2 regions of the Kineosporia succinea genome follow, and region 1 is predicted to be linked to the other one. Evidence: riboswitches for the same ligand, from Rfam matches in the RefSeq annotation. Region 1 holds a riboswitch; the other holds the start of a gene.
What was found. A riboswitch is a leader RNA that binds a small molecule or an ion and turns the genes downstream of it on or off. The one in region 1 is predicted to bind cyclic di-AMP.
Positions count from the first base shown of each region.

Region 1 (4,206 bases):
CCGAGCTCGCCGAGGAGCGCGAGGCCGTGCAGAAGCTCGGCCTGATCTGAGCTGATCCGAAGCCGGCCCGCGCCTAGATACCCGGGCGCGGGTCGGCCTCCGGCACCTCCGGCGGCTCCCACTCCACGATCGACTGCACCCCGCTGACGATCGGCTTGCCCGGCAGCGAGTCGAGCACCTTCGCCGCCAGCACCTGCGCCGGGTAGGGCGCCGACGCGCTGAGCCGCCCCAGCTGCCGCGACTTCTTCGCCACGCCCTCGGCGCGTTCCCTGCGCGCGGCCGTGAACTCCTCGAGCGCGGGCGGGATCGGCACGCTCACGAACTCCTCACCCACGCGACCGTCGCCCACGAGCGACGCGAGCACCACCGCGTCCTCGATCGCCATCCCGCCTCCCTGACCCAGGTCGGGCGTCATCGCGTGGGCGGCGTCACCGATCAGGGCGACCCGGCCCCGGTGGTACGCGGGCGGACCCGGGTTCAGCTCCTCGACCGGGTGCCGCATGATCTGCTCCTCGACCAGCGCGCCGAGGATCGCCGGGATCGGCTCGTGCCAGTCGCCGAACATCTGCCGCAGGCCCTCGACCCCGGCCTCGTGCCCGTCGGTGGCCGTGGCGTAGCAGTACAGACTGCGGTCCTTCAGCGGCATCACGGCGAACCGGCGTCCGTCCGGGCCCCAGGTCTCGAAGCCGGTGTCCTCCTCGGCCAGACCACCCGGGTCGGGAACCACCATGCGCCAGGCCGTGTATCCCACCGCGTGCGCGTCGGCGTGCCCGGGGAACAGCTCGCCCCGCAGCACCGAGCGCAGCCCGTCGGCGGCCACGATCAGGTCGGCGTCGCTCTCACCGTGCTCGGTGAGCAGCGTGGCCGGGGTGTGCTCGTCGCCGGCCCGCACGCCGGTGACCCGGGTGTCCGCCTGCACCACCCCGAACGGCAGGGCCTGCACGATCACGTTCGCCAGCTCGGCGCGGTGCACCAGCACCACCGGGTCGCCGAAACGCTCCTCGACGATGGCGGACAGGTCGGTGTGGAGCACCCAGCTGCCGTCGGGCCGCCGCATCCCGCCCGGGCCGGGACGGCGTCCGACCTCACGCACCGCGTCACCGATGCCGAGTCGGTCGAGGGATCGCAGAGCGTTGGGCCACAGGCTGATGCCGGCCCCGACCGGTTCCAGGGTGACGGCCTGCTCGAACACGCAGACGTCCCATCCGCGCCGGTGCAGGGCGAGGGCCGCGGTCAGGCCGCCGAGGCCTCCGCCCGCGATGAGAGCGCGTCGTCGTGCCACGGAAAGCCTCCTCGGCCAGGGGATCAGGGGACTTTGATCACCATAGGTGCGGATGAGGCGTTCGGCGCGTTATGGGGTCAAAACGCGAGAAGGCCGGGAGCACACGAGCTCCCGGCCTTCTCTGCCCGCCGGAGGGGTGGCGGGCCGGGCCCAGTGTCTGGACCCGCGGTGCTGGTGGGACCTGGACCGGACTAGACCTTGACCCGGCCGACCGAGTAGCTCGAGGTCCAGATGGTTTCCTTCTTCACCGAGCTGCCCGGCTTGGGCGCGTGCCAGATCTTGCCGCCGCCGGCGTAGATGCCGACGTGGTAGACGCCGCTGCCGCTCGAGAAGAAGACCAGGTCGCCCTTCTTCTTCGCGTGCTTCGAGACCTTCTTGGTGTTCTTCACCAGACCGGACGACGTGCGGTTGAGGTGCGTGACGCCGTTCTGGCGCAGCACGTAACCGACGTAGCCGGAGCAGTCGAAGGCGCGCGGGCCGGTGGCGCCGTAGACGTACGGCGTGCCCTTGAGCTTGGCGGCGTCGGAGACGACCTCGGCACCGAACTTGACCCGGACCAGGCGCTCGGCCTTGTCCTGGGCGCGGTGCTTCGCCTTGGCCCGGGAGTTCTTGACGGCCTGCTTCTTGGCCTCGGCGATCGCGGCGGAACGGGCCCGCTCGTGCGCCTTCTTCTTGGCCGCGGCCTTGGCCTTGGCCACCGCGGTGTTGTAGTCGGTGGCGCTGGTGGTGACGGTGACCGTGCGCGTGGCCTTGGCGGTGCGAGTGCTCCACGCCGTGACCTTGGCGGTCGCCTTGACCTTCTTGGTGAGTCGCGCAGTGGCCTTCGCGGTGGCCTTGCGCGTGATGCGGGCCGTCTCCGTGTCGCTCACCTTGACGGTGGCGGTCTTGAGGGCCGCGGCTCCGGTCTTCGCTTCGTCGCTGCCGGTGGAACCGTCGGCCGCCAGAGCCGGGATGCCTCCCGTGAGCGTCAGCGCGGCGCCGGTGAAGACTGCGCTGAGCGGCACGACCGATCTTCGAACACGCGATTTCTCCAAAGAGGTGGTGTCCTTCCCTCGCCTACCAGGTGAGCTGACGGGCTCGGGCGGAAGTTGCCCGGCCGGCTCTCTCGAGCTCGGCTTCGCCCCGCGGCGACCGGACCGGCTGTCCGGCGCCTAGGTGGTTCCCCGGCGTCCGTCTGGATCTTTGAGCAGCCGCCGACGGACCTCGGCAGGACGGCCACCCGGCCCTTCGGGTGAAGAGCCGACGGCGACACTACGTCCATTCGGGGAGTAATCAAAATGTGATCAGCGAAGTGTGACCCGGACCATAGGCATCGGCACCTTGTGTGCTACATGTCCGGACACCCTGGGTGAGGTCGCCCACCTGGTGTTTACGCAGCTCAGACCGGTTCGTGATCAACAGTCACCTGAAGTGCCTAACATCATGCGGATTTAACATGCACCGTTACGCCCCGTGGTGCGGGCTGCCCATTCGGGCATCCGTCCAGTTCAAGCCTCAAATAGCTCGCTGTGATTATTAAATAACGCAAAGATTCTCCCAAAATCCGGCCGGCCGGGGACAGTGCCCCGGCCGACGGTGACTCTGGGTGATTTGAAGATCTACTTGCTGTCGCCGAAGAGTTCCCTGAACTTCTTGCCGCCCTTGGGGAACGACTCCGTCAGGCTGTGCTCACCGAGCGGCGAGTTCACGTTGAAGTAGTTCGCGTAGGCCACGTTGTTCGGCGCCCAGGTGATGAAGTCGTACATGTACTCGACGAACTGGGGGTTGTCCTTGCCGCCGGAGGAGTCGGCGTACAGGTCCCACATGCCCCACTCCGGCAGCGAGACCGGCTTGTCGTGCTGCTTGGCGAAGTCGGTCCAGAACATCAGCCCCCGGTCGCCGCCGAAGATGACCTCGTGCCAGGCGCGGTTCTGCCGGTCTTCCTTGCAGGCCTGGTTGCAGCCCTTGGGGTAGGGGTACAGCCCGCTGTGGAGGTCGTAGGCGTCCACCCCGACGTAGTCGACGTACTTGTCGCCCGGGTAGTAGTCCTTGCCGTCGTAGGGGTTGTAGCCGTTGTTCGGGTTCCAGTCGAACTCGAAGTGCTGGCCCTCCACCGAGCGCATGGACTTCACGATCTGCCGGTAGAACGCGATGTAGGTGTCCTCGTCGTCGATGCCCCACGGCCACGACTTCAGGTTGAACTCCCACCCGACCCGCAGAATGGCCTTGTCCTGCTTGTTCTCCACCAGGTGCTCGGCCAGCGTCACGAAGTACTCGTTGAACTCGCCGCGGGCACCGGCCCGCATCGAGGTCTCCTTGGTGGCGTTGAGCTCGTTGGGGATCATCGGCACGGCCATCACGACCCGGTAGCCGCTGTTCTTCCAGGGCGTCAGGTACGAACCCGGGCTGGCGATGTCGTCCCAGGTCTCGCGGTCGGCGAAGAGCGTCGCGAAGGTCATGTCGCGGCCGAGCCACTTCTCGAACTCCTCCGTCGAGTCCGGGCTGGTGCCGCTGAACACCCCCAGCCGTCCGTCGAGGGACGCGCGCGTCGCCGCCGTCGTCGGCGCGGCGTCCGTGGTGGCCGCGCTGCTGCGGGCCGACTCGTCCTGGGTCGCGCCGTTCTTGTAGACGCCGGCCACCGCGATCAGGATGACCAACGCGGTGATCACGCCGAGCGTGACCACCTGACCGCGGCGCAGGACGATCTGGTTGGGACGCCAGTCGCGCCACGTCTTCTTCTGCGGGCGCAGGCCCTGCGGAGCCGAGCCGCGCGCAGGGCGTGGGCCGACGCCCCGGTTCGAGCCGTGGTTTCCGGCGCCGGGGTGGTTGCTGCGGACGGGGGAGTCCGAGCCGAATCCGGGCATGCGGGAGTCCCGGCGCCCGTCCCGGCCGGCGCGCCCGGTGCCGCCGCGCTCCTCGCCCAGGTCGGTGAGCGGTGGCTGGGG
Region 1 covers NZ_JAUSQZ010000001.1:5,078,471-5,082,676, forward strand. The annotation lists gene J2S57_RS22065 (malate dehydrogenase) at 1-50, shown strand, start outside; gene J2S57_RS22070 (FAD-dependent monooxygenase) at 74-1,282, opposite strand; gene J2S57_RS22075 (C40 family peptidase) at 1,474-2,286, opposite strand; cyclic di-AMP (ydaO/yuaA leader) riboswitch at 2,327-2,472, opposite strand; gene J2S57_RS22080 (glycosyl hydrolase) at 2,881-4,206, opposite strand, start outside.

Region 2 (4,206 bases), 3.2 Mb from region 1:
GTGCGCATCAGCGGCCACCTCCTGGGTCCCGGACGACAAAAGGCGCCGTTCCGCAGGGGAACGACGCCTTGGAGAGTGACGGCACGAGGCCGCCAGGTATCTCGAATATCTGGAACGAACTACTGCCGACCTGCCGATGCAGGCCCGGTAACCCGGTATGGGCCCGCGCCCTGGCCGTCAGGAAGTCGCGTATGTGTGCTGCCACGGCGACCTCCTCACCGGTATGCCAGCTTGTCGGACTCTGCTTGACAGAGTAAGCGGGAACCCACCGCCAGATCACTCCCTTTACCTCAGTGATCTGCGTGACCATCCGGCAAACGAACACAGGAGGCCACGCCGGACCGGCGGACCTCCTGTGCTCGTGCGTGGTGGTGCGATCAGGCGGACACCCGGCCGAAGGTGACGGCACTGGTCCAGATCGCCCGCTTGCTGAACGACGTGCCGGTGCGGCCGGCGTCGTACATCATGTTGCCGCCGGCGTAGATGCCCACGTGGTAGGCACTGCCGCCGGACGTGAAGAACACCAGGTCGCCCGGCACGGCCTCGGACCGGGAGATGCGGGTGGAGCTCAGCATCTGCTGGTTGGCCGTGCGCGGCAGCTCGATGCCGACCTGGCCGAAGATGTACTTGGTGGCGCCCGAGCAGTCCCAGGCGAGGGGACTCACGCCACCGTAGCGATAGGTGACACCGATGTAGCGGGCAGCAACAGCGAGCACGGAGGCTCCCCGCGCACTGCCGAATGAACTGGACACGCTCGTACCCGTCGACGACTCTCCGTTTTGGGCGGAGATAACGACCTTGTTCGGAACAGCGGTGAAGTCGCTGCTTTCGAACGATACCGTGGCGGCGACGGGTGCCGTGAGCGACGCCGAGGAAGTCTGCGTACCGACGGGCGCCGCGAGGCTCCCGGAGAACGCGACAGCCGGCTGCACGGAGATCGGGGCGGTGGCCGGAGCAGCCGCCTCGGCGCCGGTGGCGGTGCGGGTGGCGGCCTGGGAAGACATCCCCATCGTGGCGACCAGCCCACCCGACATGGCGATCACCGCGCCACCCCGACCCAGGACGGACATCTGGCCGGTCATCGCGGTGCCCAGGGACGACAGCGGTGTTGCAGGACGAACAGGCGCGCGATGGCGCGCCGTGGCCCGAGTAGTCACGGTTTACCTCTCCGAACGCCTACGAGGTCAGCTGTCGGGTTCGGATGGGAGAAGTCATCCGGCCGGATCTGCCTCTTGCGAGTCGGATCTCGGCTTCACCCCGAGGACGTCCAAGGTTCGGACGCCCGGAATTGGGTCCCCCGCCTCTGCCATGCGGTGTTCGTGTTGCCCCGGGGTGATGGCAGAGCTCGGCGTCCACCTCGGGGGCTTCTCGGAGGGAGAGAAGCGAACGTGAAGCTACCCGAACAGGCGAAGGCATGTCACGTCTGTGTCACGACACCCCGGAAAAACTTTACGGAAAGTGACCGAGTGAGCACGTTCGGGTGACCAAAGGCCGGTCGAACGGCACCTTCCGGTAGGCCGTTCCGGCGATGCACAGAAGCCCCACCAACGCCTTTAACCTCTCGATCAGCATCCTGAGCTGCGACGTCCTCTAACACGGCTCGGCGCGTCGCGCACTTTTTGACAGTGCCGAACGGCGGCTGCTAGTGGCCGTCGGCAACCACTCTGCGTGCCGACGGCGGTGCACCGAGGGGACTTCGGTCTGGTATTGACCCATACGTACGCAAGCCCCGCCCAGCCGAGGCTGGACGGGGCTGGCGAGCGAGCGCGCCGTTGTGAGCAGGCCCTTGCGGCCAGGGGTGCGGCGGGATCCGCTCAGACGGCCTCGACGAAGACGTGACGCGCCACGTCGGCCGGCAGCGCCACCCCGGCGTCGGACTCGGCCGAGCGCATCTCGGGCAGCTTCACCACGTTGACCATGTAGCCGGTGGGCGTGCGCTGCGCCTGCACCCGCGAGCCGGGCACCATGCCGGCGCCCTGCAGCTGCTTCATCAGCTGGGTGTCGATCTGAAGACGCTCGCCGAGGCGGCGCACCAGGAGCTCGTTCGGGCTGTCGGCCGAGGCCACCGCGTCGGGCAGGCTGAGCACGCCCTCGCGGAAGGCGTTGGGCGCGGCCTCCGGGCCACCGAGCTCCTCGAGCCCGGGGATCGGGTTGCCGTAGGGGCTCTCCATCGGGCCGGCCAGCATCTTGAGCAGCTTCTGTTCGACGTGGTCGCTCATCACGTGTTCCCAGCGGCAGGCCTCGTCGTGCACGAGCTCCCACTCCAGGCCGATCACGTCGAGCAGGAGACGCTCGGCGAGGCGGTGCTTGCGCATGACCCGGGTGGCCTTGGCCCGGCCGATCTCGGTCAGTTCGAGGTGGCGGTCGCCGGAGACGTGCAGCAGCCCGTCACGCTCCATGCGTGCGACGGTCTGGGACACGGTGGGCCCCGAGTGACCGAGACGTTCCGCGATCCGGGCCCGCAGCGGGACGACGCCCTCTTCCTCGAGCTCGAAAATCGTTCTCAGGTACATCTCGGTGGTGTCAATGAGGTCGCTCACACGGCCATTGTCCGCCCTCGGGCAACCGAGCACCATCCACCGGCAGCCTGAGCGTCGTCACGTGACGCATCGTGCGGGAACCGGAGCCGCCCGCACCGACGCCTCTCGGCGATCGCGCCGCCCGCCGCACCGGGCCCGGGCAGGCAACAGCCCGCAGGCTCGCCGGAAGGATCCGGCGGTGGCGCGCTGGACGATGCGCGCCCCCTGCGGGCTGCGGTGACTGCCTGGAATTCGCCGGCCGTGTCGACCGTGAATCACTCTCGAGAAACAAGAGCAGTCCGTCCGGAACGACGGCGGCTAGCTGACGGCCACCTCACGCGTCCGATATGAACTCACTGTCGAACCACCTCCTCTCTCGTGTGGCACGACGGTACGTACGCCCCCGGCCGGGCGGCAACGGGTTTTCCCGCGGTTTCTCCGACGGCGAACCAGCCAGTAGTCCGGACGGCCGACACGGACCCCCGATAGAAGGCATGATCGTGCGAGTGAGCACGGCGTCCGAAGAGATCCGCGCGGCCCTGGCCGGCACGCACGAGCTTCCTCCGGGTGAGGAACGCATCGGTGCGCTCGACGCGCTGCTGTCGTCCGTCGGCCGGGCCGGCAGCGCACCCGAGGTCGGCCGGCTGGGCACCGAGATCCGCAGCGCGCTGCTGACGGCCTGCCTGGACGGTGGCCGGCACGACCGCGCGCCGGAGCTGCTCGGCTGGCTGACCGCCCGCTACGACGAGAACCCGGGCTGGCTCGGCGAGGAACTGTCGGGGCGGCTGCTGGCCAACCTGGCCGAGGCCGGGGCCGGGCTGCTGCCCCACCCGGACGTGTCCCGGTCCCTGATCAATCACATCGTCACCGGCGCCGAGCAGCGCTACGCGGAGGCCGGGGCCCCGGCCGGGCCGGTGCTGCGCGCCCGGTTCCTGTTCACCCGGCACGTGCACGGCATCACCACGGCGAGCGGTGAGCTCGAGGCCTGGCTGGGGGCCGGGCCCTCCCCCGCCGGGATCGGCTGCCCCGACTGCGAGCGCGCCGAGCAGGTGCGGCACCTGGTCGAGCTGGGCGCCTACCAGCGGGCCGTCGACCACGCCGCCCCCGTGCTGAGGGCCCCCGCCTCGGAGTGCGAACAGCAGCCGGCCGGGATGATCGGCGCGGTCGTCCCGGCGCTGCTGCGTCTGGGGCAGGTCGGGGCGGCGGCGTCGGAGCACGTGCGTGCGGTGCGGCTGATCCGGGCCCGGGTGGCGGGCGCGGCCGCCGCGGCCGGTATCACGGGTGACTCGCGGGCCGGGGTCGCGCTGGCCGCGACCGCGATCCACGGCACCGGCGCCGCCGACCAGCTGCTCGCCTGCGCCCGCAGCGGCCGCCTGCGCCACGGTCTGGACCTGCTGCGCGAATGGCTGCCCGCCCTCACCGGGGCGCCCTCACCGCTGGCCCGGCTGGAGAACGCGGCGGCGATCGCCCGCCTGGCCTGGGCCCTGGAGGAGGTCGGGCGCGCGGGTGAGCTGGTGCTGCCCGCCGATCGCGCGCAGATGCTGCCGGAGGCCTACGTCACCGGCGCCGACCTGACCGTGTCCCGCCTGAGTGAGCTGGTGCTGGCCGACAGCAGCCGGCTGGCCGCGGAGTTCGACCGGCGCAACGAGACCGCCGAGGTCGGTGCCCGGCTGCGCGAGACGCTGGG
Region 2 covers NZ_JAUSQZ010000001.1:1,861,468-1,865,673, forward strand. The annotation lists gene J2S57_RS08220 (HNH endonuclease) at 1-8, opposite strand, end outside; gene J2S57_RS08225 (C40 family peptidase) at 378-1,070, opposite strand; cyclic di-AMP (ydaO/yuaA leader) riboswitch at 1,160-1,326, opposite strand; gene J2S57_RS08230 (iron-dependent transcriptional repressor DtxR) at 1,815-2,540, opposite strand; gene J2S57_RS08235 (tetratricopeptide repeat protein) at 3,026-4,206, shown strand, end outside.
Region 2: it holds a riboswitch for cyclic di-AMP, as region 1 does, so the genes downstream of both, J2S57_RS08225 (C40 family peptidase) here and J2S57_RS22075 (C40 family peptidase) in region 1, are expected to answer to the same signal.